DNA from 3 places in the Streptomyces sp. NBC_00466 genome. Region 2 is predicted to be linked to each of the others. Evidence: riboswitches for the same ligand, from Rfam matches in the RefSeq annotation. Region 2 holds a riboswitch; each other region holds the start of a gene.
What was found. A riboswitch is a leader RNA that binds a small molecule or an ion and turns the genes downstream of it on or off. The one in region 2 is predicted to bind cobalamin.
Positions count from the first base shown of each region.

Region 1 (10,436 bases), 1.3 Mb from region 2:
TCGCCGACCACCGGATCGTGCCGGGACTCCCGGTGGACGGGCTCCGGGCGAAGATCGTCGTGGGTGGGGAGCACGAGGGCTGGACCGACTTCGCCACCTCGGCCGGGCACGAGGGCCGCTTCGTACCGGAGGGCCCGACCGAGGCTGACGAACCGCTCTTCTACTACTTCACGTCCGGCTCCACCTCACGGCCGAAACTGGTGGTGCACACACACGTCAGTTACGCGATCGGGCATCTGGCGAGCATGTACTGGAACGGGCTGAAGCCAGGGGACGTGCACCTCAATGTCTCCGCCCCGGCCTGGGCGAAGTACCCATGGAGCTCACTGTTCGCACCCTGGAACGCCGAGGCCACCGTGGTGTCCATGGACAGTGCCGACGCCACCCCGGAGCGGCTGCTCGACGTACTGCGCACCGGGACGGTCACCAGCTTCTGCGCACCGCCCAGTATCTGGCGGGCGCTGATCCGGACCGGGCTGCCCGGCGGCCTGCCCGGACTACGGCACGCGGTCAGCGTCGGTGAGCCCCTCATGGGTGACATCGTCGAGCAGGCCCGCACACTGGCCGGGGTGACCGTCCGCAACGGGTTCGGACAGTCCGAGGTCACCGCCATGGCCGGAGTCACCGCCTCCTCACCGGCGGACCCGGTCTCCATGGGCTACCCGTTGCCGGGCTACGAGCTGGTGGTGGTCCGGCCAGGCACCGACGAGCCGGCCCAGGAGGGCGAGCTGTGTCTGGACCTGTCCAACAGCCCCGTCGGCATGATGAGGGGCTATCTGGACCCGGAGGACAACGCCGGCAGCCATACCCCGGGCGGCCTCTACCGCACGGGTGACCTGGCCCGGTGGGACGGCGCCGACGGGTCCCTGGTCTACCTCGGGCGGCGCAAGGACATGTTCGAGGCGCCGGACGGGGTGGCGATAGCGCCCCTCGAACTGGAGCATGTGCTGGTGCTGCACCCCGCCGTGGCCGAACTCTCCGTCGTACCGGTGTCCGAGGGCCAGGCCCTGGTACCCAAGGCGTACGTCGTGCTCGCGGCCGGGTGGAACGCCAGCCGGGCCACCGCCGAGGTACTTTTCGCGCACCTGCGGGACCGGCTGCCCGCGCCGAAGCTGGTGCGGTTCCTGGAGTTCGTGGACGACCTGCCGCGTACCGAATCGGGGAAGGTGCGGCGCGAGGCCGTCCGGGTGCTGCGCAGGTCCCGGAACGTCGAGTTCGCCGCCGAACTGCCCGCCGCCCAGGCCTAGGGTCTTCCGTTCGGATCAGGCCGGACCCCGCGAGCCCGGCCTGGTCCGAAGGCCCTGGTACCGCGAGATCCCGCGGGTTCCGACGGACCTGTGCTACCCACCGACGGTGCTGCGGCCCACGACGCTGCCCGCGCGGTCGATACAGATGACGTCGACCGCGACGGGCGCGCCGCGCAGTACGGACAGTGCCTGGTCGCGGGCGGCCACGGCCACCAGGTCGCCCAGTGGGATCCCCGCTGCCCCGCACAACTGCAGGGCAGCCAGCCCGGTGTTGGCCCCGGCCACCTCCGCGGCCAGTGCTTCGCCTGCGCCGCCCTGCCGGGCCAGGCCGGCCAGGAAGCCCTTGTCCACCTGGGAACGGGCCGAGTGCAGATCGAGGTGGCCGGCCGCCAGCTTCGAGAGCTTGGCGAAACCGCCGCAGACGGTGAGCCGGTCCACCGGGTGGCGGCGCACGTACTTGAGCACGGCCCCCGCGAAGTCCCCCATGTCGAGCAGCGCGTCCTCGGGGAGCCCGTACTCGGCGACGACCGTCCGCTCCGACGTGGAGCCGGTGCACCCGGCCAGATGCGTACGTCCGGCCGCCCGCGCCACATCGACGCCGCGCCGGATCGAGTCGATCCACGCCGAGCACGAGTAGGGCACCACAATGCCCGTCGTCCCCAGTATGGAGAGGCCGCCCAGGATGCCCAGCCGGGGGTTCCAGGTGGAACGGGCGATCTCCTCACCGTGGTCGACGGAGACGGTGAGCTCGGCATCCGCCCCCGCACCGTGGCGCTCGGCGACGCGCGCCATGTGCTCGCGCATCATCTGGCGCGGCACCGGATTCACGGCGGGCTCGCCCACCTCCAGCGGCAGCCCGGGGCGGGTGACGGTGCCGACACCCGGGCCCGCCCTGAACACCACACCCGACCCCGGCGGCAGCCGCCGGACGGTGACCCGGACCAGCGCGCCATGGGTGACATCCGGATCGTCGCCCGCGTCCTTGACGACACCCGCTGTCGCCCACCCGTCGCCCAACTCCTCGACAGCCAGCGCGAACGACGGCGTCTGGCCCTTGGGCAGGGTGACCGTCACCGGGTCGGGGAACTCGCCGCTCAGCAGCGCGGTGTAGGCGGCCGTGGCGGCAGCCGTCGCGCAGGCGCCGGTCGTCCAGCCGGGCCGCAGCCCGGTGTGCTTGAGTTGGGCGCTGCGGCCACCACCCCCCTCAGCCACGAAAGGCTCCGATGCACGTACTGATACTCGGCGGCACCACCGAGGCCCGGCGGGTCGCCGCCGGCCTGCACCCCGGGGTCCGCGTCACCAGTTCCCTGGCCGGGCGGGTCGCACGGCCCGTGCTGCCGCCCGGAGAGATCCGTATCGGCGGATTCGGCGGAGCCGGGGGACTGGCGCAGTGGCTGCGCGAGCACGAGGTCGACGCTCTCATCGACGCGACCCATCCTTTCGCCGGAACCATCAGTTTCAACGCGGCTTCGGCCGCTGCCACCGCCCATGTTCCCCTGCTCGCCGTGCGCAGGTCCGGGTGGGTGGCGGGGGAGGGCGACGACTGGCACCCGGCGGACTCCCTGGAACAGGCCGCCGGGATGCTCCCGGCACTGGGGCAGCGGATCTTCCTCACCACCGGGCGGATGGGCCTCGCCGCGTTCGCGGCTCTGGACGGACTCCGGTTCCTGGTGCGGTCGGTCGACGCCCCGCAACCCCCGCACCCGCTGCACATGGAGACCCTGCTCGACCGGGGGCCCTTCGCGCTGGACGGCGAGCGGGCGCTGCTGCGCGACCATCGGATCGACGTGCTGGTCACCAAGGACAGCGGAGGACCGGCCACCGCCGCCAAGCTCACCGCGGCACGGGAGGTGGGGATTCCGGTGGTCGTCGTCCGCCGCCCCGCCGTCCCTGGAGGCGTACAGGTCGTGGGGACCCCGGAGGAAGCCGTCCACTGGGTGCGGGACATCCAGGGCACCGCCTGAGCCGGGCTCGCAGCCACCGCATCAGCAGGCGCCCCCGTCACCCCTCGGGGTAGCTCCGGGGAGTCCAGACGATCTCCTCACCGTCACCCCGCCGCACGGTCCGCGTCCGGGACGAGCCGACGAGCAGGATCGTGCGCATATCGACCTCGGCCGGGTCGAGCGCCGCGAGCCGTACGATCCGGACACTCTCGCCGGGCCCGCCGATGTCCCGGCCCAGTACCACGGGCGTGTCCGGTGAACGGTGCTCAAGGAGCAGGTCACGGGCCTTGCCGACCTGCCAGGTCCGGCTGCGGGAGCCCGGGTTGTACAGCGCGAGCACCAGGTCGGCCGCCGCTGCGCCGCGCAGCCGCTCCGCGATCACCTCCCACGGCTTGAGCCGGTCCGAGAGCGAGATCGTGGCGTAGTCGTGGCCGAGCGGCGCACCCGCACGGGCCGCAGCCGCGTTGGCGGCGGTCACCCCGGGCAGCACCCGCACCGGAACATCGCGGTACCCGTCCTGGGCCGCGACCTCCAGTACGGCGGTCGCCATCGCGAACACACCGGGGTCACCGCCGGACACCACGGCGACCTTGCGCCCGCGCCTGGCCAGGTCCAGAGCGAACTCGGCGCGCTCCGACTCCACCTTGTTGTCGGAGCCGTGCCGCCGCTGCCCGGGCCGGACCGGGACCCGGTCCAGATACGTGGTGTAGCCCACCAGGTCGTCCGCGGCCGCCAGGGCGCCCCGGGTCTCCGGGGTGAGCCAGAGCGGGCCCGCGGGGCCGGTGCCGACCACGACGACGTCACCGTGCTCCCGTACCGGCCCGGTCGCGCCGACGCGGCTCGGCAGCACCGCCACCGAGAAGTACGGCACCGATCCGGCCTCCACGTCGGCCAGTTCGCCGGTGCGCTCCCCGGGCATCGTGGCGCGCTCCACATAGCGGGCCTCGGCCATCCGGCCCGACCGCCCGACCGCCCGGTGCACCGCGGGGAAGGTCCGGCCCAGCTTCATGACCACCGCGGAGTCCGTCGACGCCAGACGCGCCGTCAGCTCCTCCTCGGGGAGCGTGCCCGGCAGGATCGTCAGTACCTCCTCGCCCTCGACGAGCGGCACACCGAGCCGGGCGGCGGCAGCGCTCACCGAGGTCACCCCCGGGATCACCTCGGTCGGATAGCGGTCCGCGAGACGCTTGTGCATGTGCATGTACGAGCCATAGAAGAGCGGATCACCCTCCGCGAGCACCGCCACCGTGCGGCCCGCGTCGAGATGCGCGGCCAGCCGGGCCGCCGCCTCGGCGTAGAACTCCTCCATCGCGCCCCGGTACCCGCCGGGGTGGTCGGTGGTCTCGGTGGTCACCGGGTAGACCAGCGCCTCCTCGATGTGGTCGGCGCGGATGTGCCCGGCCGCGATGGACCGGGCTATGGACCGGCCGTGCCGGGCGCTGTGGAAGGCGACGACGTCCGCCTGGGCGATGACCTCCACGGCGCGTACGGTCATCAGCGACGGGTCACCGGGGCCGAGCCCGACTCCGTACAGCCGACCGGTGCTCTGCTCGCTCATGCTGGTGTTCATTCCTCTTCGCTCGCAATGGCGTTGACCGCGGCCGCCGCGATGGCGCTGCCCCCGCGCCGCCCGCGCACCACCAGATAATCCAGCCCCGCGACGTCGTCGGCCAGCGCGTCCTTGGACTCGGCGGCGCCGACGAAACCGACCGGCACGCCGATGACCGCCGCGGGGCGCGGCGCGCCCTCGCGGACCATCTCGAGCAGCCGGAACAGTGCGGTCGGCGCGTTGCCCACGGCCACCACGGCGCCTTCCATACGGTCGCGCCACAGTTCCAGCGCCGCGGCGGTGCGGGTCGTGCCGAGCTCCGCCGCGAGGCCGGGCACGGACGGGTCGGACAGCGTGCACACCACCTCGTTGCCGGCGGGCAGCCGCTTGCGGGTCACCCCGCTCGCGACCATCGCCACGTCGCACAGCACGGGGGCACCGGCGCGCAGTGCCTCGCGGGCGCGCGCCACCACCTGCGGGGTGTAGGCGAGATCGCGCACCAGGTCGACCATCCCGCAGGCGTGGATCATCCGGACGGCGACCTGGCTGACATCGGCGGGAAGTCCCGTGAGGTCCGCCTCTGCGCGGATGGTCGCAAAGGACTGGCGGTAGATCGCCGGGCCGTCCTTCTCGTAGTCGAACACTGTCTTCTCGCTCATTTCGTCACTGCGTGAGGGGCGTGGTCCGGGCTTCCGCCACGGTGGCGGCGAACTCTGAGGGGTCGTTCATGGTGTCGGGCAGCCGTTCGCCGCGTACGGAGACCTCGTAACCGGCGGCCGTGGCGACCACGTCCACCCGGTCGCCGTGGGGGTGGCCGCAGCGCCGTGCGCACCCCGACCAGTACACGGGCAGACCGCGGCCGGTGCCGGGAGCCAGTGCGGCGTGCGCGCGTACATCGGCCAGGGACTTCGCACAGCCGGGGCGTCCGATGCACGCCCCGACCCCGTGCCAGGGGGAGTCAGGTCCTGTGATCAGTCCCGCGGCCGAAAGATCCGCGAGCCGGGCATCAGCGGTGTCCGGGCCGAGCCCGGGGAGCACCACACCCCGCCAGGGAGTCAGCCGCAACTCACCGCTGCCGTCGTGCAGCGCCGTGTCCGTCAGCAGGCGCCACTGGGCTGAGGTGATGAGCCCGAGCGGCGCCTCGACGCAGAGCGCCGCCCGTCCGTCCGGGGCCGGTACGGTGCCGGGCGCGGGGCCCGTCCCGGACGGCAGCGGTTCTGCCCGGTCCCGGGCAACGGCCGGGATACCGGCGGCTGCCAGCCGTTTCCCGACCGCGTGGACGAACGCGGCAGCCCCGCAGGGCAGTTCCGCCACCCGCCAGGCGCCGGTCCCCGCGGCACGGGCGGCGCTCAGAAAGGTCTCGGCCGCCAGCAGGGCGCTGCGGGCCGCGTGTTCGGCCGGAACGGCCAGCATCTCCGGCGCCTCGCCGGTGCACAGCAGCGCACCGTCGCCCGGAGAAGCGATCAACGTCACATCGGCGCCGAGGCCGGCCACATCGCGGCGGCCGTCGTCGAACGCGAACAGAAAACGGCCGGACAGGCCGGCGGCCGCCGCGCAGCCACAGAGCAGGGTGTCCAACTCCCGTGCCCAGCCCTGCACATCGGCCGCTCCCCGCCCGTCGAGCCCGCACAGCGGGGAGGCCACGACATTACGGGCCCGCTCATGGCGTACCGACGGCAGCAGCCCGGCGTCCGCGAACACATCGGCGAGTTCCCGGCCGCGGTCCTGGGCCAGCCCGCGCAGCTGCACATTGCCGCGCGACGTCAGATGAAGTGCCCCGTCGCCCAGCCGCAGCGCCACGTCCAACACCGCCCTGGCCTGCGGAACTGTCAGTACACCTGCCGGAATCCTGACCCGTGCCAGCGCGCCGTCGTCCGCCGCGTGCAGGCGCAGGCTGCCCGGACACGCGTCGCCGCGGTCACGCCGGGCGGCCGGCTCCCGTGGGGGCGGAGGTGCGGAGGAGTGGGGCATGGCGGCGAGCATACCGACCGGTCCACCAGGGCCATGTCCTGCACCGATGCGACCGCCGGTGCGGACCCGGTGCGCCGGTGGCGGCCCCCGAGGCCCACTGCCCGCCGCCCGTCAAGGTCGTTACTATGCTTGTCGACGGGCCGTTCGGCCCGCAATCGCCTACGACGGCGACAGGGGAGGAAGCCCGGTGAGATTCCGGCGCGGTCCCGCCACTGTGAGCCCGGCTCTTGGAGCCGAGTGAGCCAGGAACTCCCGCCGTCCTTGACACCGCCCGGGGCGCGGATACCCCGAGGAAGGCCTGACGCCGCATGCTCCTGCTTCTGTCGACGTCCGACACCGACCTGCTCAGCGCCCGTGCCGCGGACGGCCCCGTCGCGTACCGCTTCGCCAACCCGTCCCGGCTCCAGCTCACCGACCTGCCCGCCCTTCTCGAAGGCGCCGACCTGGTCGTCGTACGCCTCCTCGGTGGCATCCGCGCCTGGCAGGAGGGCCTCGATCTGCTGCTGGCCGACGGGCGTCCGGTCGTCGTCCTGACCGGCGAGCAGGCCCCGGACGCCCAGTTGATGGAGGCGTCGACCGTCCCGGTCGGGATCGCAGCCGAGGCCCACGCCTATCTGGCGCACGGCGGGCCCGCCAATCTCGGCCAGCTCGCCCGCTTCCTCTCCGACACCGTGCTCCTCACCGGCCACGGCTTCGAGCCCCCGGCAGCCGCGCCCAGCTGGGGCCCACTGCCGCGGCAGGCAAGGTCTGCCCCGGCAGTGGAACGCACCGCGCGCACCGCCGACGGGCCGACCGTCGCGGTGCTCTACTACCGGGCCCACCACATGAGCGGCAACACCGCCTTCGTGGACGCCCTCTGCGAAGCCGTCGAGGACACCGGAGGCCGGGCCCTCCCGCTCTACGTCGCCTCGCTGCGCGCCCCCGAACCGGAACTCATCGAAACGCTGCGCGCGGCGGACGTCATCGTCACCACGGTGCTGGCCGCGGGCGGAACGAAGCCCGCCCAGGCGTCCGCCGGGGGCGACGACGAATCGTGGGACGCGGGCGCGCTCACCGCCCTGGACGTCCCCATCCTCCAGGCGCTGTGCCTCACGGGTTCACGGGCCGCCTGGGAGGAGAACGACGAGGGCGTGTCGCCGCTGGACGCGGCCAGCCAGATCGCCGTGCCGGAGTTCGACGGCCGGCTGATCACGGTGCCCTTCTCGTTCAAGGAGATCGACCAGGACGGGCTCCCCGCCTACGTCGTCGACCCCGAACGGGCCGCCCGCGTCGCCGGGATCGCCGTGCGCCACGCGCGGCTGCGGCACATAGCCCCCGCCGACAAGCGGCTGGCCCTGGTGCTCTCCGCGTACCCCACCAAGCACTCCAGGATCGGCAACGCCGTCGGCCTGGACACCCCCGCGAGCGCTGTCGCCCTGCTGCGCCGGCTCCGTGACCAGGGCTACGACTTCGGCCCGCAGGACGTTCCCGGTCTGGCGTCCGGTGACGGCGACGAACTGATCCGCGCGCTGATCGAGGCCGGTGGCCACGACCAGGAGTGGCTCACCGACGAGCAGCTCGCCCGCAACCCCGTCCGTATCCCCGCCGCCGACTACCGGCGCTGGTACGCCACGCTCCCCGCCGGGCTGCGCACGAACGTGGAGGAGCACTGGGGCCCGCCGCCCGGCGAGATGTTCCTCGACCGCAGCCGCAACCCCGAGGGCGACATCGTCCTCGCCGCCCTGCGCCACGGCAATCTGCTGGTCCTCATCCAGCCACCGCGCGGCTTCGGCGAGAACCCGATCGCGATCTACCACGACCCCGATCTGCCGCCCTCGCACCACTACTTGGCCGCGTACCGCTGGATCGCCGCATCCGCGGACGACGGCGGCTTCGGCGCGGACGCCATGATCCACCTCGGCAAGCACGGCAACCTGGAGTGGCTGCCGGGCAAGAACGCCGGCCTGTCCGCCGCGTGCGGTCCCGACGCGGCCCTGGGCGACCTTCCGCTCATCTACCCGTTCCTGGTGAACGACCCGGGCGAGGGCACCCAGGCCAAGCGCCGTGTCCACGCCACGCTGGTCGACCACCTGGTCCCGCCGATGGCCCGCGCCGACTCCTACGGCGACATCGCGCGCCTGGAGCAACTCCTCGACGAGTACGCCCAGATCGCCTCCATGGACCCGGCGAAACTCCCCGCCATCAGGGCCCAGATCTGGACGCTCATCCAGGCCGCCAAGCTCGACCACGACCTGGGTCTGGAGAACCGGCCCGACGACGAGGGCTTCGACGACTTCATCTTCCACGTCGACGGCTGGCTGTGCGAGATCAAGGACGCGCAGATCCGCGACGGACTGCATGTCCTGGGCAACCCGCCCGCCGGCGGGGACCGGGTCAACCTGGTACTCGCCATTCTGCGCGCCCGCCAGATCTGGGGCGGCACCGCCTCACTGCCGGGCCTGCGCGAGGCACTCGGCCTGGACGAGGCCAACGCCACCCGCACAGCCGCCGACGCGGCCGAGGAACAGGCACGTGTCCTCGTCGAGGCGATGGAAGCGGCGGACTGGGATCCGGAGGCTGCCGTCAAGGTGGCCGACGGCCACCCGCAGGCGGTCGCCGACATCCTCGGCTTCGCGGCCCGCGAGGTCGTCCCGCGGCTGGCCTCCACCACGGACGAGATCGACCACGCCCTGCACGCGCTGAACGGCGGATTCGTCCCCGCCGGACCCTCCGGGTCCCCGCTGCGCGGTCTGGTCAACGTCCTGCCGACCGGCCGCAACTTCTACTCCGTCGACCCCAAGGCCATTCCGTCCCGGCTCGCCTGGGAGACCGGCCGGCTGCTGGCCGACTCACTCCTGGAGCGCTACCGCACCGACAACGGCGAGTGGCCCACATCCGTGGGGCTCTCCCTGTGGGGAACCAGCGCGATGCGGACATCGGGCGACGACGTGGCCGAGGCCCTCGCACTGCTCGGTATCCGCCCGGTGTGGGACGACGCCTCACGCCGGGTCACCGGTCTGGAGCCGGTGCCGCTCGACGAGCTGGGCCGCCCCCGTATCGACGTCACGCTGCGCATCTCGGGCTTCTTCCGTGACGCCTTCCCGCACACCATCGGGCTGCTGGACGACGCGGTACGGCTGGCCGCGTCCCTGGACGAGCCCGACGGGCAGAACTTCGTACGCGCCCACACCCGGGCCGACCTGGCCGAGCACGGTGACGAACGCCGGGCCACCACCCGCATCTTCGGCTCACGCCCCGGCACCTACGGCGCGGGCATCCTCCAGCTCATCGACAGCCGCGACTGGCGCACCGACGCGGACCTCGCCGAGGTGTACACGGTGTGGGGCGGCTACGCCTACGGCCGGGAACTGGACGGCCGCCCGGCCCGCGCCGAGATGGAGACCGCGTACAAGCGGATCACGGTCGCCGCGAAGAACACGGACACCCGCGAGCACGACATCGCGGACTCCGACGACTACTTCCAGTACCACGGCGGCATGGTCGCCACCGTCCGGGCGCTGCGCGGGAGCGCCCCCGCGGCGTACATCGGCGACTCCACCCGCCCCGAGACCGTCCGCACCCGCACCCTCGTCGAGGAGACCTCCCGGGTCTTCCGCGCGCGGGTGGTCAACCCCCGCTGGATCGAGGCGATGCGGCGGCACGGCTACAAGGGAGCCTTCGAACTCGCCGCCACCGTCGACTACCTCTTCGGATATGACGCCACCACCGGTGTCGTCGCCGACTGGA
Region 1 is NZ_CP107896.1:7,066,049-7,076,484, forward strand. It holds gene OG210_RS31655 (AMP-binding protein) at 1-1,247, shown strand, start outside; gene OG210_RS31660 (cobalt-precorrin-5B (C(1))-methyltransferase) at 1,341-2,459, opposite strand; gene OG210_RS31665 (cobalt-precorrin-6A reductase) at 2,471-3,211, shown strand; gene OG210_RS31670 (precorrin-2 C(20)-methyltransferase) at 3,249-4,748, opposite strand; gene OG210_RS31675 (precorrin-8X methylmutase) at 4,757-5,383, opposite strand; gene cobG (precorrin-3B synthase) at 5,403-6,722, opposite strand; cobalamin riboswitch at 6,829-6,983, shown strand; gene cobN (cobaltochelatase subunit CobN) at 7,019-10,436, shown strand, end outside.
Region 1: it holds a riboswitch for cobalamin, as region 2 does, so the genes downstream of both, cobN (cobaltochelatase subunit CobN) here and OG210_RS25705 (cobalamin biosynthesis protein) in region 2, are expected to answer to the same signal.

Region 2 (10,436 bases):
TGCCCGCCGGGCGGGCAGCAGGCGCGGGACGCGCCGGGGTACGAGAGAGGCTCACTCAGATGAAGGATCACCTGTGAGCCGAATGATCCATCCGAAGTGGATCAGTCGACGGACCGGGCGACGGATCAGGCCAGTGCCACGAGATCCGCGTAGTCCGGACCCCACAGGTCCTCGACGCCGTCGGGCAGCAGGATGATCCGCTCCGGTTCCAGCGCGTGCACCGCACCCTCGTCGTGGGTGACGAGGATGATCGCGCCCTTGTAGGTGCGGAGCGCTCCGAGGATCTCCTCGCGGCTGGCCAGGTCGAGGTTGTTGGTGGGCTCGTCGAGCAGGAGCACGTTGGCCGACGAGACGACGAGGGTCGCCAGCGCCAGCCGGGTCTTCTCACCGCCGGAGAGGACCCCCGCCGGCTTGTCGACGTCGTCGCCCGAGAAGAGGAACGAGCCGAGCGTCTTGCGGACCTGGACCAGATCGAGATCGGGCGCGGCGGAGCGCATGTTCTCCAGCACCGAGCGGTCGGGGTCCAGCGTCTCGTGCTCCTGGGCGTAGTAGCCCATCTTCAGGCCGTGGCCCTCGATGACCTCGCCGGTGTCGGGCTTCTCGGCGCCGGCCAGCAGCTTCAGCAGCGTGGTCTTGCCCGCGCCGTTGAGGCCGAGGATGACGACGCGGGAGCCCTTGTCGACCGCGAGGTCGACATCGGTGAAGATCTCCAGCGAGCCGTACGACTTGGAGAGGCCCTCCGCCATCAGCGGGGTCCTGCCGCACGGCGCGGGTTCGGGGAAGCGCAGCTTGGCGACCTTGTCGGACACCCGTACGGCTTCGAGTCCGGCGAGCAGCCGGTCCGCGCGCTTGGCCATGTTCTGCGCGGCGACGGTCTTGGTCGCCTTGGCGCGCATCTTGTCGGCCTGCGAGTTGAGGGACGCGGCCTTCTTCTCGGCGTTCTGGCGCTCGCGCTTGCGGCGCTTCTCGTCGGCCTCGCGCTGCTGCTGGTAGAGCTTCCACCCCATGTTGTAGACATCGATCTGGGTGCGGTTGGCGTCCAGATAGAAGACCTTGTTGACCACCGTCTCGACCAGCTCGGCATCGTGGGAGATCACGATGAAGCCACCGCGGTAGTTCTTCAGGTAGTCGCGCAGCCAGACGATGGAGTCGGCGTCGAGGTGGTTGGTGGGCTCGTCGAGGAGCAGGGTGTCGGCATCCGAGAAGAGGATCCTGGCCAGCTCGACCCGGCGGCGCTGCCCGCCGGAGAGCGTGTGGAGCGGCTGGCCGAGCACCCGGTCGGGCAGTCCGAGTGCTGCGGCGATGGTGGCCGCCTCGGCCTCGGCCGCGTACCCGCCCTTGGTGAGGAACTCCGTCTCCAGGCGCTCGTACTTCTTCATCGCCTTCTCGCGGGTCGCGCCCTGGCCGTGCGCCATGCGCTCCTCGTTCTCCCGCATCTTGCGCAGCACGGAGTCGAGGTCACGGGCGGAGAGGATGCGGTCGCTGGCGAGGACGTCGAGGTCGCCGGTGCGCGGGTCCTGCGGGAGGTAGCCGACCTCGCCGGAGCGGGTGATGGTGCCCCCGGCGGGGACTCCCTCGCCCGCGAGGCACTTGGTGAGCGTGGTCTTGCCCGCGCCGTTGCGGCCGACGAGGCCGATGCGGTCGCCCTTGGCGACACGGAAGGAGGCGGACTCGATGAGGATGCGGGCGCCGGCGCGCAGCTCGATGCCGGAAGCGGTGATCACGGAAAAACTCCAGGGCGGTATGGACGGCGGAAGGGCAGGCGGAGGGTTGCTTCGACGCCGGCTAATGCACAAGGAGAAATGCCATGCGGCCCAGTCTAACGGTGCCGCGCCAGCACTCTGCCGGTGCCCGGTGCCAGACTGGGACCGCACCGCGCACAAGAGAGACAAATCGGAAGACCGAACTCCGTGGGAGAGGGTGTCCGGCATGGTTGCCACGATCAGTCCGACGCTTCTGTACGACGACGCCAAGGCGGCCATCCGGCTGCTCAAGGACGCCTTCGGCTTCACCGAGGTCGCTGTGTACGAGGACGAGAGCGGCGCGGTCGCCCACGCCGAGCTGGCCTACGGCGACGGCATGGTGATGCTCAGCACCCGGGGCCGCCTGGAGGGGGTCTACGCCAGGGCGATGGCGAAGGGCGGCCCGATGGGCGTCTATGTCGCCATCGAGGACACCGACGCCCACCACCGGCGCGCGGTGGAGCACGGGGTGGAGATCCTGATGCCGCCCACCGACCAGGACTACGGCTCCCGCGACTACGTGGCGCGCGACGCCGAGGGGAACGTCTGGAGCTTCGGCACGTATGTGCCGGGAGGCCCGGTCTGAGCCATCCCGGCACACATCGCTCAGACGCCCCCGGTGTGCACCTGGAACGCGGCCCGGCGCACCGCCTTGGCCAGGGCCGGATCGGGGTGTGCGGCGGCCAGCGCCACCAGCACCTGCACGGTGCGCGGGTGCCCCACCGCCCGTACCTCTTCGAGCAGGGCGGGCACGGTGCCCTGCACCGCTGATTCCAGATGGCGGACCAGCAGGGTGCTCTCCCCGTGGTCGGCGACGGCCGCGGCGGTGTCCACCCAGAGCCAGGTCGCCTCTTCACGGGTGAGGGCGTCATGGGCGTCCTCGGGGTCGGCGCCCTCGTACTCGGCCAGCCAGAGCACCGCGTACGGACGGAGCGAGGTCTCACCGGCCGCGCCCCGTACCGCCGCTTCCGCGGGGGCGCCGACCACCCGCAAGGCCTCGAAGGCGAGACCGCGCAGCAGCGCGTCCTCACCCCGGGCCACACCGAGCAGCTCGGCGACGGCGCTGCGCACGGTGCGGGCGGCCAGCCAGGCGCGGTACTCGGCCCGCGCCGGGCCCGGTGTCAGCCCCGCACAGCCGCGCAGCATGTCGTCGGCGTGCTGCTCGATGTTGCCCGCCGGGCTCTGCGCCGCGACGCAGATCTGCTCCAGCTTGACCCAGACCGCCCAGTTGCCGAGCGGCGTCAGCGTCGCCTGGCCGGGTGCCAGTGTCAGCGCGCCGACCGCCGCCAGGCCCCGCAGCGCCCAGTCGAGCAGCGCGGCGAGCACCCCCGCCGCCATCGGGGGCTCGGGCTGCGGCTGCGGGCCGTAGGGGACCTCGCAGCGCTCCTCGTGCAGTTCGGCGACGCGCTGCTGGAGCAGGTCGAGCAGGGCCGGTACGGCCACCGGCCCCGCGGAGAGCTGGAGCAGCGAGAGCACCTGCGGTACGGCCTCGACGACCTCGGCCACCGCGGTGGCGGGGACGTCGGCGGCGGCCGGGTGGACGATCGACCAGGCGTCGAAGAGGGCGACCCAGCCGCGCAGCACCGCGCTGTCGTCACCGTCCCAGGCGCGCAGCCGCCACCCGGGGCGGGCGATGTCCCCGTGCAGTTCGACGAGTCCGGCGAGCCGGGCGCGGTCCCAGCCCGCGCGGACCGCCTCCGGGGTCAACGCGAGGGTACGTACGGCGTGTTCGGCGGCGGGGGCGGTCAGCGCCCCGCCCTGCACCGGCCGGGCGTCCCCGGCCCAGCGGGCGATCCGGACGGCGTCGGCGAGCACCGTCCTGGCCTGACGGGCCAGCTCCGCCGGGGCCGGCGTACCGGCGGGCGGGCGCGGGGCGGGACGGATGCGCCGGTTGCTCACGACACGACGGGCCGTGACCAGAGGTCGGGGGCGGACGAGGCGGAGTCTGGAGTCGCGCGGGTTACGGGACGTCACGGGGAGCAGTCTTGCCTCTGACGGGCCGAAAGCCCAAACGGAACCCCTCGCTACAGGTTGACGCAGGGCACACAGAAGCCGGCCGGCGGGCCGGGACCGCTACATCAGCGGGGTCAGGAAGCGCCGCATGGACTCTTCGTAGGCCGCGGGATCCGCGTTCCACATCGCGCCGTGCGGGGCGCCCGCGACGGTCCTCAGATCCACCAACGACGGCTGGCCGTCGGCGAGTTCGACGGAACGCCGCCAGGGAGCCACCCGGTCGCCGGGGCCGTGGAAGACCAGCGTGGGCACGGTCAGCGCCCGCGGGTCGGCGGCGGCGCGCAGCCGGTCGCCGTTGGTGCCCGTACGCCCCTGGGCCGCCCGCACCGCGAGCGGCAGCAGGAAGGCCGGGGTGCGCCGGGCGGCGGCCAGCGCGCCGAGGGTGGCCTCCCAGTCGAGGACCGGGGAGTCGAGGATCAGGCCGCTGATGCGGTCGCGCATCCCCGAACCCACCGCGGCGTGCAGGGCCATGGCGGCGCCGGTGGACCAGCCGTGCAGGACGACGCGCTCCGCGCCGTAGCGGACGGCGTAGCGGATGGCCGCGTCCAGGTCGCGCCACTCGGACGCGCCGAGGTGTCCCAGGCCGTCCGGGTTCGCGGGGGCTCCGGTGTCGCCCCGGTAGGAGATGTCGAGGACCGCGAACTGGTGGCGGTGCAGGAAGCCCAGGACGTTCATGGGGTGCTCCCTGCCGGTGCCCAGGCCGTGCACCGTGATCACCCAGGTGGGGCGGGGGCCGGGCACGAACCAGGCCGGGGAGGCGCCGAGTTCACCGGGGATGTCCACGTCGGCGTGGTCGATGCCGAGCGCGGAGCGCGGGTCGCCCACGTACACCTGCGGGGTGAGCCGGGCCTTGGTACCGGGGGCGAGCGTGCCGTAGGTGACCCGGTCGAGCCGGCGCACGACGGTGTCGGCGGTCTCGGAGCCGCCGTCGATCACCGGTCCGACGACCGCGTGGACCCCCGGGCCCTCAAGGCCGTACACACCGGGGCGCAGCGAGGCCAGGCACCGGCTGAGGGTGACCCGGCCGGGGGCCGTGGCATGTACGGAGAGCCGGGGCTCGGCGGGCAGGGCCCGGTCCTGCGGCGTCCTGAGCGCGGCGTCGGCGGCGAGCCGGCCGGCCGCTGCCGCGGCCGCGCCGACCCCGATCAGAGTGGTGACGGCCGTTGCCGTCGCGGTTGCCGGGCGCACCCCTCCAGTGTCGGCGGGGGCGGGCCGGGCTGCCAGCCGACCGGGGCAAACGTGGCCGGACCTGCGAGGATCCGGCTTGGTCCGGTCGTCGGAGTGCCGTCGTCGCCCGATGGGCGGCCGCGCGGTGTCCGGCGACAGGCATTAGCCGGGCTGGCCGTACCCGCGGAGCTTCTCCGTGGCCTCGGCCAGCTGTCCCGGCGACAGCAGGGACGGGGTGCGGCCGGGCAGCGCGGACGCGGTGAGCCAGAGCCTGCACATCCACTCCAGCTGGGCGGTGCGGTCGTAGGCCTGGTCGAGCGAGCTGCCGTAGGTGACCGTGCCGTGGTTCTGGAGGAGGCAGCCGGAACGGCCGGTGAGGGCGGTGAGCATGTTCGCGGCCAGCTCGTCGCTGCCGTAGAGCGCGTACGGGGCGACGCGCACCGGGCCGCCCAGCGCGGCGGCCATGTAGTGGACGGCGGGCAGCTCCGGGACCAGGGTGGAGACCGCCGTCGCGTGCACCGCGTGGGTGTGGACCACCGCGGTTGCGGCCGTGGCGCGGTGGACGGCCAGGTGCAGGGGCAGTTCGCTGGTCGGTTTCAGCTCGCCGAGCACCTGGTGGCCGTCCAGGTCGACGGCGACGGTGTCGCCGGGGCCGAGCTTCTCGTACGGCACTCCGCTGGGGGTGACCAGGACGAGGTCGCCGCAGCGCACCGAGACATTGCCCGATGTGCCGACGACCAGCCCTTCGGACGCGGTCCTGCGGGCGGTGGCGACGAGTTCGTGCCAGGCCCTCGCGAGTGGGTCGGTCTCCTCAGGCGCCACTGCTGTCTCCCCCATCACATCTGTCCCGCTGCCGCGTCTGCGCTGTTCCGGGCCCGCTGGGGCCGTCCACGCGATGATGCCAGCCCTCCGGGCGCCCCGGTACGCCACCGCGGCAGCCGCCGGCCACGAGTGGAATGGGCGCGTCCGGGCAGAGTCACCACAGCGCCCGGCCCAGTTCATCTTCCGTTCACCCAGGTTGCTTACGTTCATCTCGTCAATGACCTCGAACGATTGCCCAGGTAAATGGAACACTTGACCCTGCTCCTTGGGATCGTGATCATTACCGCTCTCGTGTTCGACTTCACGAACGGTTTCCACGACACTGCCAACGCGATGGCGACGACCATCTCGACCGGCGCTCTCAAACCGAAGACCGCGGTGGCCATGTCCGCCGTGCTCAACCTTGTCGGGGCATTCCTGTCCGTCGAGGTCGCCAAGACGATCTCCGGCGGGATCATCAATGAACAGGGCATCACCACAGAAGTGATCTTCGCGGCACTCGTCGGTGCCATCCTCTGGAATCTGCTGACCTGGCTGCTCGGCCTGCCGTCCAGTTCCTCCCACGCACTCTTCGGCGGGCTCATCGGAGCCACGCTGATGTCGGTCGGCTCGTCGGGTGTCAACGGCGATGTCGTCATCACCAAGGTCCTGCTCCCCGCGGTCGCCGCGCCGGTCGTCGCCGGTCTCGCCGCGCTGCTGGCCACCAGGCTGACGTACCGGATCGGGCGCCGTACGGACGAGAAGTCCACCGCCAAGGGCTACCGGGCCGGCCAGATCGCCTCCGCGGGCCTGGTCTCGCTGGCCCACGGCACCAACGACGCGCAGAAGACCATGGGTGTCATCACCCTCGCCCTGGTCACCGGCAACGTCATCGCACCCGGATCGAACCCGCCCCTGTGGGTCATCGTCTCCGCCGGCACCGCCATCGCACTCGGTACCTACCTGGGCGGCTGGCGCATCATCAAGACCATGGGCAAGGGGCTCACCGAGCTCAGGCCGCAGCAGGGCTTCGCCGCCCAGACCGGTGCCGCGACCGTGATCCTGGCCTCCTCGCACCTCGGCTTCTCGCTCTCCACCACCCAGGTCTGCTCGGGCGCCGTGATGGGCGCGGGCGTCGGCCGCAAGGGCGGGGTGGTCCGCTGGTCCACCGCGACCCGCATGGCCGTCGCCTGGTGCCTGACCCTGCCCGCCGCCGCGCTCGTCGGCGCGGGCGCCGAGTTTCTGACCGGCCGCGGCCCGTGGGGCATCGGCGCCGTCGCCGCCCTGCTGGTGGCGGGCTCCGGTGTCATCTGGTCGCTCTCCCGCCGCAAGCCGGTCGGCCAGCACAGCGTCACCCCCGACGAGCCCGCCGGGTACGACGAGCCGGCCGGGGTGGTGACCACCGCCATCGCAGCCGTCGCGCCGCCGCCGGCCGGAGCGGTCACCGACCCCCTCCGCACCACCATCCCCGCACCCGGCGGCGCCGCACCGGAGCCCAACCGGCCCGCCACGGTCTGAACACGGTCCGCCTGAACACGGTCCGAAAGTCCGAAACGGTCTGAAGGAGAAGGACACCGCACCATGGACATCGACTGGGCAGCTCTCGGCACCGTCTTCGGCGTCAGCCTCGTGGCGACCGTCGGACTGGTGGGCCTGTTCACGCTCGGCGTGGTGGGCCTGGCGCGGAAGCCCGCGCCGGAGCCGGGCACCGCAACCGCGCCCGCCGCCGCGACGCCTGCCGGTACGGGCCGGGGCCCGGCACCGGCCGCGGCGGCGCGGGTCGGCGCGTACGCCTGCTTCGCGCTCTGCGCGGCGGCCGTCGCGTACGGGATCTATCTGATCGTCGCCTGACAACAGCTCGCTCCTCCCCCGCAGCGTCACTCCGCCCGCCCGGCGGCCTCCACCGGCCACCGGGCGGGCGGCTGGTGTGCGCGGCCCGTGCGTTCGGCCGTCCGGGTGACCCGTGTGGGGCTCGGCACACTGCCCCGCCGCAGGTCAAGGGTGAGTTGACGGGTGTTCGCCGACCGTGGTGGACTTCCGGGGCCAATACGGCGGCAGGAGAGGAAGTCCGGTGCGAATCCGGCGCGGTCCCGCCACTGTCACCGGGGTTGCCCCCGGGAGCCAGGAACTCTCACCGCCGGTCACGTCGAACCAGGGCGCGGACACCCTGAGTGAGGACTACGCCATGCGCGGCCGCCTGCTGCCCGAACCGCCCGATGCTCCGAGCACAGCCGCCGTGAGGGTCCCGGGCGTACTGGCCTGCTGACCTCATGCGTGCCGAGCGTGTCTTCGTGTACGGCGCCACCACGGGCCTCCTGGCAGACCTCGTCTTCGCCGACCCCCGGCGCGGCCACCCCGTCGCCGCTTTCGGACGGGCCGCCGCCGCCGTGGAACGCCGGCTGTGGCGCGACCACCGCGGGTGGGGCGCGCTGCACACCGCGGTCTGCGCCGGGGGCGCGGTGGGCGCCGCCGTGCTGGCCGGGCGTGCCGTACGCGGCCGTCCCGCCGCGGGCATCGCGCTGACCGCCGCCACCACCTGGGCCGTCGTCGGCGGCACCTCGCTGGGGCGTGAGGCGCGCGCGGTGGGCGACGCGCTGGCGGCGGGTGACATCGAGGCGGCCAGGGAGCGGCTGCCGCATCTGTGCGGACGCGATCCGCAGGCGCTCGACGCACAGCAGATCGCGCGGGCCGTCGTGGAGTCCGTGGCCGAGAACACCTCCGACGCGGTGGTGGGCGCGCTGGTCTGGGGCGCCCTCGCCGGGGTGCCGGGGCTCGCCGGGTTCCGGGCGGTGAACACCCTGGACGCGATGGTCGGCCACAGGTCGCCCCGGTATCTGCGGTACGGCTGGGCCTCCGCCCGGCTCGATGACCTGGCCGGCCGGCCGGGCGCCCGGCTCACCGCCGTACTCGCGGTGCTCGCGGGCGGGGACCCGCGCGGCGCCGTACGGGCCTGGCGGTCGGACGCGGCCGGCCACCCGAGCCCCAACGCGGGCCCGGTGGAGGCGTCGTTCGCGGGCGCGCTGGGCGTACGGCTCGGCGGCACCCTCTCGTACGCCGGCCGGGTCGAGCACCGGGCGGTACTCAACGGCGGCGGCCGGCCGGTGGCCGTCGGCGACATCGAGCGCGCGGTGCGGCTGTCGCGCCGGGTGTCCCTGCTGGCGCTCGCGACAGCTCTCGTGGTGAGGAAGGTACGCGGATGAGTGGCGGACTGCTGGTGGCCGGAACCACGTCGGACGCCGGGAAGAGCGTGGTCACGGCGGGCATCTGCCGGTGGCTGGTGCGCCGGGGTGTGAAGGTCGCGCCCTTCAAGGCGCAGAACATGTCGCTCAACTCGTTCGTCACCCGCGAGGGCGCGGAGATCGGGCGCGCGCAGGCGATGCAGGCGCAGGCGGCGCGGGTGGAGCCCACGGCGCTGATGAACCCGGTGCTGCTCAAGCCGGGGAGCGACCGGTCGAGCCAGGTCGTGCTGATGGGGAAGCCGGTGGGCGAGATGAGCGCCCGCGGCTACCACGGCGGCCGGCAGGAGGCACTGCTGGGCACGGTGACGGACTGTCTGACGCAACTCCGGGGCACGTATGACGCGGTGATCTGCGAGGGGGCGGGCAGTCCGGCCGAGATCAATCTGCGGCGGACCGACATCGTGAACATGGGGATCGCGCGCGCCGCGCGGTTCCCGGTGGTCGTCGTCGGCGACATCGACCGGGGCGGTGTCTTCGCGTCGTTCTTCGGTACGACGGCGCTGCTGAGCGCCGAGGACCAGTCGCTCGTCGCCGGGTACCTCGTCAACAAGTTCCGCGGTGATGTGTCCCTGCTCGAACCGGGGCTCGACATGCTGCACGGGCTGACCGGGCGGCGGACCTACGGTGTCCTGCCGTACGCACACGGCCTGGGCATCGACGAGGAGGACGGGCTGCGGGTGTCGATGCGCGGCACGGTGCGCGAGTCCGCCGTGTCCGCGCCGTACGGGCAGGACGTGCTGCGGGTCGCCGTGTGCGCCGTGCCGCTGATGTCGAACTTCACCGATGTGGACGCGCTGGCCGCCGAACCGGGCGTCGTGGTGCGGTTCGTGGACCGTGCGGAGGAGCTGGCGGACGCGGACCTGGTGATCGTGCCGGGGACGCGCGGCACGGTGCGCGCCCTGGAGTGGCTGCGGGAGCGCGGGCTCGCGGACGCGCTGGCCCGGCGGGCCGCCGAAGGCCGTCCGGTGCTGGGCATCTGCGGCGGTTTCCAGCTGCTCGGCGAGCACATCGACGACACGGTCGAATCGCGCGCCGGGGCCGTCGACGGGCTCGGACTGCTCCCTGTCCGGGTGCGGTTCGCGGTGGAGAAGACCCTGGCGCGGCCCGTCGGAGAGGCCCTCGGGGAGCCGGTCGAGGGGTACGAGATCCACCACGGGGTCGCCGAAGTGCTGGGCGGCTCCCCCTTCCTGGACGGCTGCCGCACCGGTTCCGTGTGGGGCACGCACTGGCACGGCTCGCTGGAGAGCGACGGCTTCCGCCGGGCCTTCCTGCGCGAGGTCGCCGCCGTCGCGGGCCGGCGGTTCGTACCGGCGCCCGACACCAGCTTCGGCGTGCTCCGCGAGGAGCAGCTCGACCGGCTCGGCGACCTCATCGAGGAGCACGCGGACACCGACGGGCTGCTCGCGCTCATCGAGTCGGGCGCGCCGGCCGGGCTCCCCTTCGTCGCCCCCGGAGCGCCATGAGCGCCATGAGC
Region 2 is NZ_CP107896.1:5,721,141-5,731,576, reverse strand. It holds gene OG210_RS25740 (ABC-F family ATP-binding cassette domain-containing protein) at 126-1,724, opposite strand; gene OG210_RS25735 (VOC family protein) at 1,930-2,328, shown strand; gene OG210_RS25730 (hypothetical protein) at 2,349-3,716, opposite strand; gene OG210_RS25725 (alpha/beta hydrolase family protein) at 3,816-4,943, opposite strand; gene OG210_RS25720 (class II aldolase/adducin family protein) at 5,085-5,759, opposite strand; gene OG210_RS25715 (anion permease) at 5,988-7,241, shown strand; gene OG210_RS25710 (hypothetical protein) at 7,305-7,574, shown strand; cobalamin riboswitch at 7,736-7,875, shown strand; gene OG210_RS25705 (cobalamin biosynthesis protein) at 7,994-8,923, shown strand; gene OG210_RS25700 (cobyric acid synthase) at 8,920-10,425, shown strand.

Region 3 (10,436 bases), 560 kb from region 2:
CGCCCTCCGCCGCGACCAGCGTGGACACGATGTCCTTGGCCGGGCACTCCTTGCGGTCCGCCGCGAGGTTCATCGCGTACGAGACGATCTCCATCGCCGCCTCGGTGCCGACCTCCTCGGTGATGGCGTACTCCGGATCGTCGTACGCCGCCATCTTGTTGGACCAGTCGAAGATCTTGGACCGGTCCTGCTGCGGTACGCCGATGAGTTCCGCGATGGCCTGGAGCGGCAGCTCCACCGCGATGTTGGTCACGAAGTCGAAGGAGCCGTCGTCCGCCGCACTCGCCAGCGCGGTCTCGACGATCGAGCGGGCGCGCCGGCGCAGGGTGTCCTCCAGCGAACGGATGGCCCGCGGGGTGAAGCCGCGCTGGACGATCTGGCGGACCCGGGTGTGCTCCGGCGGGTCCATATTGAGCATGATCAGCCGCTGTACGTCGATCTGGTCGCGGCTGATGGACTCGTTGAACCGGATGACGGCGGTGTTGGTGTTGGACGAGAACAGCTCCGGGTGCGTGGAGACGTACTTGACGTCCGCGTGCCGGGTGACGGCCCAGTACCCCTCGTCGTCGAAGCCCGCGATCCCGGTCGGCTGGGTGCACCACCAGACCGGCGCGGTCTGCCGGAGCTGGGCGAACTCCGGGTGCGGGACCCGGGATTGGAGCAGATCCGGATCCGTGAAGTCGAATCCTTCGGGCAGATGGGGGCAGTGCATCGGCTCCTCCAACTCCAGTTCTGGCCGGCTGTGTCTGGCCGCTGACAGTCTGACGACCCATCAGAAGTTGTCCGAAAGATAGTAACGAGTTCTACAAGGAGCAAGGGCTCCGGACGGAGTTGTTGCGTGCCGAGTGGGTGCGCGGCACCGCAAGACCCGTGCACAGGCCTTGCGTACCGGGGGTAGCACTCATAAGACTGCACGGAGAACTAGAACGCGTATCAGTTCTTCCGTGCGGGCGCCGGGACGCCTCAGCGGATGTGGAGGAGAGGACGAGCTCATGGCCGCGGAACCCGTCATCGTCGAAGCCGTACGTACCCCCATCGGCAGGCGCGGAGGCGCCCTCGCCAATCTCCATCCCGCCTATCTGCTGGGCGAGACCTACCGTGAACTCCTGGGCCGCACCGCCATCCACGCCGACTGCGTCGAGCAGATCGTCGGCGGTACGGTCACCCATGCGGGTGAGCAGTCCATGAACCCGGCGCGCAGCGCGTGGCTGGCCATGGGGCTGCCGTACGAGACGGCCGCGACCACCGTGGACTGTCAGTGCGGATCCTCGCAGCAGGCCAGCCACATGGTCGCCAACATGATCGCGGGCGGGGTCATGGACATCGGCATCAGCTGCGGTGTCGAGGCGATGTCGCGGGTACCGCTGGGCAGCGGCTCCAAGCACGGTCCCGGCAAGCCCTTCCCCGACGAGTGGAACGTCGACCTGCCGAACCAGTTCGAGGCCGCCGAGCGGATCGCCCGCCACCGGGGGCTGACCCGCGAGAACGTCGACTCGCTGGGCCTCATCTCGCAGGAGCGGGCGGCCGCGGCCTGGGCCGAGGAGCGTTTCAAACGGGAGACGTTCGCCGTCCAGGTCCCCACCACCGAGGAGGAGCAGGCCGCCGGGCAGGGCATGTGGCGCCTCGTCGACCGCGACGAGGGGCTGCGTGACACCACGATGGAGGGGCTCGGCCGGCTCAAGCCGGTGATGCCGGTCGCGATGCACACGGCGGGGAACTCCTCGCAGATATCCGACGGCGCCTGCGCGATCATGTGGGCGTCCAAGCGGATGGCGCGCGCACTCAAGCTCAGGCCGCGGGCGCGGATCGTCGCCCAGGCGCTGGTGGGTTCGGACCCGCACTTCCATCTGGACGGGCCGGTCGACGCGACGCGTGCGGTGCTCGGCAAGGCGGGGATGTCGCTCAAGGACATCGACATCGTGGAGATCAACGAGGCGTTCGCCTCGGTGGTGCTGAGCTGGGCCCAGGTCTTCGAGCAGGACCTGGAGAAGGTCAATGTGAACGGCGGGGCGATCGCGCTGGGGCACCCGGTGGGGGCGACCGGCGCGCGGCTGATCACCACCGCGCTGCATGAACTTGAGCGCAGGGACAAGGAGTTCGCGCTGATCACGATGTGTGCGGGCGGCGCGCTGGCCACCGGCACGATCATTCAGCGGCTGTAGCAGGCCCGGGGGCAGGGCCGGACCGGTCCGGCCCTGCCCCCGGGACGGCCTGTACGCCGGGTTCTGTCGCCACGTCGAAGGCGGCCTCCGCGTCGAACCCGCCCTCCGCGTCGAACCCGCCCTCCGCGTCGAAGGCCGCGCGCCGGGTCGCCCGGCGCAGCGCCTTCAGCAGGGTCGGGCCGACGACGAGGGTCAGGACGACGGTGACGGCAGCCCGCCCCAGGTCCCAGCCGAGCGAAGTGGCCGCGCAGTACGCGAAGAAGCGCGTCAGATTCGCCCCGACGGCGTCACCGGGATGGAAGGAGATCCCGGTGGAGAGCCCGCCGATGTACGTCCAGCCCTGCAGGTTCATGACCGTGCCGTACGCGAAGGCCGCCACGCACCCGTAACCGGCGAGCATCAGCAACTCGGCCCGCCCGCGCAGCCGCCGGGCGCCCGGCAGCAGCCCCGCGCCCATCGTGAACCAGCCCATCGCCAGCATCTGGAAGGGCATCCACGGGCCGACCCCGCCGGTCAGCAGGGCCGAGGCGAACATGGTGACCGAACCGAGCACGAAGCCGAATCCCGGACCCAGCACCCGCCCGCTCAGCACCATCAGGAAGAACATCGGCTCAAGTCCCGCCGTGCCCGCGCCGAGCGGGCGCAGCGCGGCGCCGACCGCCGCCAGCACACCGAGCATCGCCACTGCCTTCGCGTCGAGACCGGCGTCGGCGATGGTCGCCACCACCACGGCCACCAGCAGCGGCAGCAGCGCGGCGAACAGCCACGGGGCGTCCTGCGAGTGCGCGAGCCCGGACGCGGAGTCGGCGAGCAGCGGCCAGCCGAAGGCGAACACCCCGATCACCGTGATCAGGACGAGCGCGGCGACCGAGCGGGGCCCGAGCCCGATGGCTCTCACAGCGCCTCCCGCACCTGGGTCACCGTCAGCCAGTCCTGCGGCGCCAGGATCTTCGAGACCTGCGGTGCGAAGGACGGCGAGGAGACCACGACCTCCGGTGTCGGCCCGTCCGCGACGATCTCGCCGTCGGCCAGGATGACGACCCGGTGGGCGAGTTCGGCGGCCAGTTCCACATCGTGGGTGGCGAGCACGATGGCGTGCCCGTCCCGCGCCAGCGCGCGCAGCACCCCGACGAGCCGGGCCTTCGCCGCGTAGTCCAGACCGCGCGTCGGCTCGTCGAGCAGCAGCAGCGGGGGACGTCCTGTCAGCACGATCGCCAGCGCCAGTGCGAGGCGCTGCCCTTCGGAGAGGTCACGCGGATGGGTGGAGTCGGGGACGCCGGGGAGCAGTTCGGAGACGAGAGCCCGGCAGCTGCCGGGCTCCGCGCCCGCGTCCGCGTCGGCCGCCGCGCACTCGGCGGCGACCGTGTCCGCGTACAGCAGATCGCGCGGCTCCTGCGGTACGAGCCCGACCCGGCGGATCATCTCGCGCGGCGGGGTCCGGTGCGGGGTGCTGCCGCCGACCTGTACCGACCCGGACGACGGCTCGTACATCCCGACGAGCGTGCCGAGCAGGGTGGACTTCCCGGCGCCGTTGCGGCCCATGAGAGCGACCGTCTCGCCGGGCCGCACCGAGAGGGAGACCTGCCGCAGTGCCTCGATCCGCCCGCGCCGCAGGCCGAGCCGGTCCGCGGTGGCGACCGGTCCGGCGGCCGGGGGAGCGGGCGGGTCCGTGCGGACGCGGCCGGCCAGCCGCTCGCGCAGCGCCGCGGCGCGGCGCCTGGCGTCGCGTACGGACAGCGGCAGCGGATCCCAGCCCGCCAGCCTGCCCAGCGCCACGACCGGCGGGAACACCGGGGACACCGCCATCACACCGGCGGGCGCGCCGATGACCGGAGCCTCGCCGGGACCGGGCAGCAGGATCACCTGGTCCGCGTACTGCACCACCCGCTCCAGCCGGTGTTCGGCCATCAGCACGGTCGTGCCGAGGTCGTGCACCAGCCGCTGGAGGACGGCCAGCACCTCCTCGGCGGCTGCCGGGTCCAGCGCGGAGGTCGGTTCGTCGAGCACCAGCACCTTGGGGTGCGGGGTCAGTACGGAGCCGATCGCGACCCGCTGCTGCTGACCGCCGGAGAGCGTCGCGATCGGCCGGTCGCGCAGCTCGGTGAGGCCCAGCAGATCGAGGGTCTCCTCCACCCGTCTGCGCATCACGTCCGGGGCGACCCCCAGCGACTCCATGCCGTACGCGAGCTCGTCCTCGACGGTGTCCGTCACGAAGTGGGCGAGCGGGTCCTGGCCCACCGTGCCCACCAGGTCGGCGAGTTCGCGGGGTTTGTGGGTCCGGGTGTCCCGTCCGTCGACGGTGACCCGGCCGCGCAGCACCCCGCCCGTGAAGTGCGGCACCAGACCGGACACCGCGCCGAGCAGTGTCGACTTGCCGACACCGGACGGGCCCACGAGCAGCACCAGTTCGCCTTCGGGCACGGTCAGGTCGACCCCGCGGACGGCGGGCTCCCCGGCGTCGGCGTAGGTGACCGAGACCTGCTCGAACCGGATCACTTACACCCTCCTTCTTCTTGGTACGGGGCCTTCGGTACGGGGGACTGCGCCCCGGGAGCCTGCGCCCCGGGGGCTTTCGGCTTGGGCGCATTCCGCGCGGGCGCTTCCGGTACGGGCGCCACGAAGGCCGGGACCAGCCCGACCAGCACAGCTGCCGCCGGCCACAGCGGCAGCACCGGTGCGACCAGCGGGACCACCCCGGGGTGCAGCGCCGCCGCGTCGCGCGACCCCGCCCAGATCATCAGCGCGGCCACCGCGACCCCCGAGCCCGCGACCAGCCAGGCGCGCGGACCCCAGCGGTCCGGCCGGTAGCGCGTCCGCACGGACCGCCGGCCGCCCAGCCTGAGCCCGGCCAGCGCGGCCAGCAGCCCCACGCCCAGCACCGGCAGACCGTACGAGGCGCCCTCGGCGGCCAGCAGACCGTACGTCCCCGCGCAGACCCCGAGCAGCCCGCCGAGCGTCAGCGCGGTCGTGGTGTGCCGGACCGCACGCGGCACCTGCGCCGTCCTGCCGTACCCGCGCGCGTCCATCGAGGCCGCCACGGCGACCGACCGCTCCAGCGCGCCTTCCAGCACCGGCAGCCCGATCTGCAGGACCGCCCTGACCCCGCCGGTGGGACGGCCGCGCAGCCGCCGTGCGGTCCGCAGCCGCACCACGTCGGCGACCATGTTCGGCGCGAAGGTCATCGCGACGACGACCGCCACCCCGACCTCGTACAGGGCGCCCGGCAGGGACTTGAGGAGCCGGGCCGGGTTGGCGAGCGCGTTGGCCGCGCCCACACAGATCAGCAGGGTGGCCAGCTTGGCGCCGTCGTACAGCGCGAAGACCAGCTGCTCCGCCGTCACCCGGCCACCGATCCGCACCCCCTGCGCCCAGTGCGGCAGCGGGAGTTCGGGCAGCGTGAACAGTGTGTGCGAGCCGGGCACCGGGGAGCCGAGCACCACCGAGAACACCAGCCGGATACCGATGACGAACAGCCCGAGCCGCACGAACGTGCCGTACGAGCGGGCCCACGGCGCGTCCGTGCGCCGGGCCGCCACCACATAGCCCGCCACACCCACCAGCAGGCCGAGCAACAGCGGGTCGGTCGTGCGGGACGCGGCGGTCGCGAGCCCGAGGGCCCACAGCCACCAGGCCCCCGCGTGCAGGGCGTTGCTGCGGCCGACGGCGGGGGCGCGGAGTGACACGGTCATCCGCTGTTGCGCCTGCGGCGCGCCTGCCACACACCGGCCGCGCCGAGCACGACCACCGCAGCGATCCCGCCGACGAGCCCCGCCGACGGCCCACCGCTGTCGTGCCGCGGGGCGCTGTCGGTCCGCTGCGCGTGGCCACCCTTCTGCGTCTGCGAGACCTGCTCGCCGCAGCCGGTGCGGGGAAAGCCCGCGATCGAGCAGAGCAGCGCGTCGCTGTTGTAGCGCAGCGGCCGGGCGACGGCGGCGAGCGCCTCCGCGCTGGTCGCGTCCCCGCCGACCCGCGCGCACACGGTGCGCTCGGCGGGCGGCTTCTCGCCGTCCGGTGCGTCGGCCGCCGTACCGAAGTCGATGACCAGCGCGATCCGCTTGGCGCCGCCCTTGGCCGGGGTCTTCCCGCAGATGCCGTCGAAGGTGAGGGGGGTGCCGCGCGCCGGGACGCGCGGCTTGCTCGCGTCCTGGGAGTCCGCACTGACGGCGAACCGGAATCCCTGTACGTCCCCGTCGGTGGGCCGGGCCGTCGACGGGCCCTGTGTGGCGTACTCCCAGCCGCTGCCCGAGCGGTCCCAGAAAGACCAGTACCGGTACCCGGCGGCCTGCGCGGGAGCCGCCCCGAACGCGGTGAGCGCGGTGAATGCCGCGCCCACCGCGACGGCCAGGGCGATCAGCCGGACGGAACCGGTCCGCATGGCGCGCGTACGAGCTATCGGGGGGCGCATCAGCGCCGCTTCCTGCCGCGCATGCTGAGCAGGAACCCGCCGCCGATTCCGGCGATCAGGCCGACGCCGATGATCCACCAGACGCTGATGCCCGAACTGTCGCTGCTCTGCTTCGAGTCCGCGGCCTTCACCGAACCTGCGGGGGCGGGGCCGGTCGCGTTGAGCTGCTCGACCAGGTCCGCGCCGCCGAAGTCGTGCGGGTCGATACCGTTCGAACGGGCCGCGAAGATCAGCTGGGCGTACGCGGCGGGGCCGCTCTGCCTGGCCCATCCCGCAGAGTGCTGCTCCAGCCAGGCCAGGGGCTGCCTGGCCTGTGCGATGAGGCCGTCGGCGCCGAGCGAGGTCACCGCGTCGGCGGTGTTGCCGTAGTCGGGCTGGTCCTCGGCGCCGGGCATCGCGGACTTCAGATAGGCCTTCCCCGCGGTCGCCCCGGCGAGGTAGGTGGCGCCGTTGTGCGCGGCCTGGGCGGGCGTCGACGCGTTCAGGCAGCCGGTGCCGCCGACGTCCTTGCCGCCGGGGCCCGGTGCCAGTCCGGCGCCCAGGGTGCCCAGTACGGCGGCGCCCGTCGCGTCGGCGTTCGCGTACAGCTTCCCGGACTTCTTGTCGGGCTGGTACGCGAAGCCGCCGCCGCCCTCCTTGGCATCGCACGGGATCGAGAGCGAGACCAGCATCTTCTTGGCCGCGGCCGTCGGCTCCCCGGCCGCGGCGAGCGCGCCGATCACCACGGATGTGGAGTTGGCGTCGCTCGGGCCGCCCGGGTTGTAGCTCCAGCCGCCGTCCTTGCCCGCCACCGACTTCAGCCAGCCGGCGCCCTTCTTCACGGCGGCGTCGTGCCCGCCGAGCGCCTTCAGCGCCTGTACGGCGGCGGCGGTGGCGTTGGTGTCCAGGAGTTCCTTCGCGCCGCACGGCTTCGTCACGTCGGCGCGGAAGGAGGTGAAGGCGCCGTTGGCGCACTGCTGGCCGGTCAGCCAGTCGACGGCTTTCGCGGCGGGGCGGACCCCGGTGGCGTCCTGCGCGATCAGCGCGAGGGACTGCCGCCAGACCCCGTCGTACTTGGGGTCGGTCTTGCCGTACAGGCCGGAGGGGAGCACCGGGGACGGTGAGGGTGACGGCGAGGAGTCGGCGAAGGCCGTCGGCGCAGCGGCCGCGCAGAGTACGGCGGATGCGGCGAGCGCGGTGACGCTGCGGCGAAGGGTCATGGCGGGCGGGGCCTCTCCTGCGGGGAAGCCGGGGCACGGGCCCACTCAGGCACCGGGGCTCCGGCTCCGTATACCTCGACGGTGCCGGCCACCGGAGGCTTCCGGTGGCACGAGCCGGTCACTTCCGTACAGGGCGGTCCGGCTCACCGCCTGGGGCAGGCGGTTTACGGTTGCGGGGTCAGCGCCGGAATTGCACCGGCTTCCCCCTGTACGGGTGTGATGACGACCGTCTTACTGTACCGACCGCCCCTGAGCGCCCCTGGGGGCGGCCAGGGAAACGGACGGCGGCGCACCGCTGGATCCGGTGCGCCGCCGTCCGTTCTCGCTGTTCTCGTCCGTGCCCGTCCTGTACGGCCCGGGGCCGTACAGGACGGCCGGCCGGTTCTACTTGATGTCGATCGGCCCGTTGTCGCCGTTGTCGCCATTGTCCTTGCCGGACTTCGCGCCGAGGTAGCGCTGGATCTCCGCGCCCCGGCCGCCCTGGTGGGCGTCGTCGTCCTGCGCGCCCAGGTTCTTCCGTACCGAGTCGAGGATCGTCAGACCCTGGCCCACCAGACCGGCAGCGATCTCGCCCAGGCCGTCCGCGCCGTTGAGCACGTTGACATTGGCGCCCGCGAGGCCGGACGCGGCCTCCTTGACGATCTGCGGGAGCTGGTCGATCAGCATCCGGTCGAGCGCCACCCGGTCGTACGAGGCGGCTGCCGCGGCCTGGATCTTCATCCGCTCGGCCTCGGCCACGGCCAGCACCCTGATGCGCTCGGCGTCGGCCTCGGCGGGCTTCACGATCTCGGCGACCAGCTGCTGCTGGCGCAACTGGGCGGCGCGCTGGGCCAGTTCGGTCTGGGCCGCGAGCACCTCCTGCTGCGCGTGCGCCTGGGCGAGCGGACCGGCCTGGGCGGCCTGCGCCTGCGCCCGGTCCACCTCCGCCGAGTACTGCGCCTGTACGACGGCGGTCTGCCGCTGGTACTCGGCCTGGTTACGGGTGGCTTCCTGCTGCGCCTCGACGGACGCCTGGGTGGCCTGCGCCTGGGCGATCTGCGCCTGCCGCTGGATGGCCGCCGTGTGCGGGGCGGACATGGCGGCGATATAACCGGTCTCGCCGTCGTCGATCGACTGGATCTGGAGCGAGTCCACGATCAGGCCGATCTTGGCCATCTCCGTCTTGGAGGTCTCCAGCACCTCGGTGGCGAGCTTCTGCCGCTCGGTGACGATCTCCTCGACGGTCATGGAGCCGATGATCGAGCGCAGATGACCGGAGAAGATCCGCCCGGTCAGCACCGACATCTGGTCCTGGTCGGAGAGGAAGCGCTGGCCGGCGTTGACGATGCTCTCGGTGTCGTTGCCGACCTTGAACGCGATGACGGCCCGCACGGTCAGCACGATGCCCTGCCGGGTCACACAGGTCTCGGCGACCTCCGCCTCGCACATCGCGAGGGTCAGGAAGCGGGTCTTGCGGAAGACCGGAAGTACGAACTTTCCGTGGCCGGTCACGACCCTGAAGGGCGCACCGCCCAGACCACGCCTGCCTCCGGAGATGAGCATGGCCTCGTCCGGCGCTGGAACGCGATAACCCAACATCCTTGGTCTCCTTAGTCGGTGTCGCCGGGGTCGAGGGTCAGCGCATCCAGCGGGTCCACGGGATCGGTCCACTCGATGACGTCGACCTGGCGAGTACCGCGGGATTCGATCACGAGCACTGTCGCCCCGTACGACAAGGGCTCCGTGGACCAGGCGAGAAAGGCTTCCCAGCCCCCTCTGACCTGGATCAGAACCTCACCGGGACCGGCGGATCCGCGCGTTGCCAGGATCAGCTTCCCCGTGCAGCCGATCACAGCCTCGTCCGGCGCCATCGGCGGCCGCCCCCCTCGTGATGTGCGGTACTGAATGCATGACCCTAACGCTACTCCGACCTGCGGACTATCCTCCGCTGGTCCCGAGTTCGGACGCGGGCGGGAAGCGGGTGACGTACGGGCGGCGGGCCTGATCCGGGGTGGTCTGCCGCCGCCTCGGGCGCGTACCGGAAGGATCGGGGCTAAGTTTCCGGCTATACCGCCATATAGGTCACGGGGTCACTGCCGGTGAGGGCTTCCGCCCGCCCCAGTTTCACCAGCCGCCGCAGATGGGCCTCGGCCTCCGAGACCGCGATATTGCGTGAGCCGTGCGGTATCTGCTCCCAGGGGCGGTTCCACTCCATCCGCTCGGCGATCTGCCAGAGGGTCTGCGGCTGGGCCAGCAGGGTCAGCAGATCCCGGAGCCGGTCCTCGTGGTGGGCCAGCAACTCCCGTACCCGGGCGGCGGCGTCGGTGAAGGCGTACTGGTGGGCGGGGAGCACCTCGGCGGGGGCCAGCCGGCCGATCCGTTCCAGCGAGTCCAGGTAGTCGCCAAGGGGGTCCCCCCGCTCGAACGAAGCTGAGAGTGGGGGCGGGTCCCCCCGCTCGAACGACGCGGCCGTGGTGTCGTCCGGGTCCTCGTAGAGCCCGATGTGCGGGGTGATGCCGGGCAGCAGGTGGTCGCCGGAGAAGAGCCGCCCGTTGCCCGGCCGGTTCGTCGGGTGCTCCTCGTCCAGATGGAGGCAGACATGGCCCGGGGTGTGGCCGGGCGTCCAGATGGCGCGGAGCCTGCGGCCGGGCAGCGGCAGCAGGTCGCCGGGGACGATCTCGCGGTCGGGGA
Region 3 is NZ_CP107896.1:5,159,945-5,170,380, forward strand. It holds gene OG210_RS23235 (cytochrome P450) at 1-712, opposite strand, end outside; gene OG210_RS23240 (steroid 3-ketoacyl-CoA thiolase) at 993-2,162, shown strand; gene OG210_RS23245 (ECF transporter S component) at 2,146-3,093, opposite strand; gene OG210_RS23250 (ATP-binding cassette domain-containing protein) at 3,057-4,658, opposite strand; gene OG210_RS23255 (energy-coupling factor transporter transmembrane component T) at 4,655-5,851, opposite strand; gene OG210_RS23260 (SCO2322 family protein) at 5,848-6,567, opposite strand; gene OG210_RS23265 (prenyltransferase/squalene oxidase repeat-containing protein) at 6,567-7,766, opposite strand; cobalamin riboswitch at 7,880-8,016, opposite strand; gene OG210_RS23270 (SPFH domain-containing protein) at 8,151-9,344, opposite strand; gene OG210_RS23275 (hypothetical protein) at 9,356-9,616, opposite strand; gene OG210_RS23280 (MBL fold metallo-hydrolase) at 9,811-10,436, opposite strand, start outside.
Region 3: it holds a riboswitch for cobalamin, as region 2 does, so the genes downstream of both, OG210_RS23265 (prenyltransferase/squalene oxidase repeat-containing protein) here and OG210_RS25705 (cobalamin biosynthesis protein) in region 2, are expected to answer to the same signal.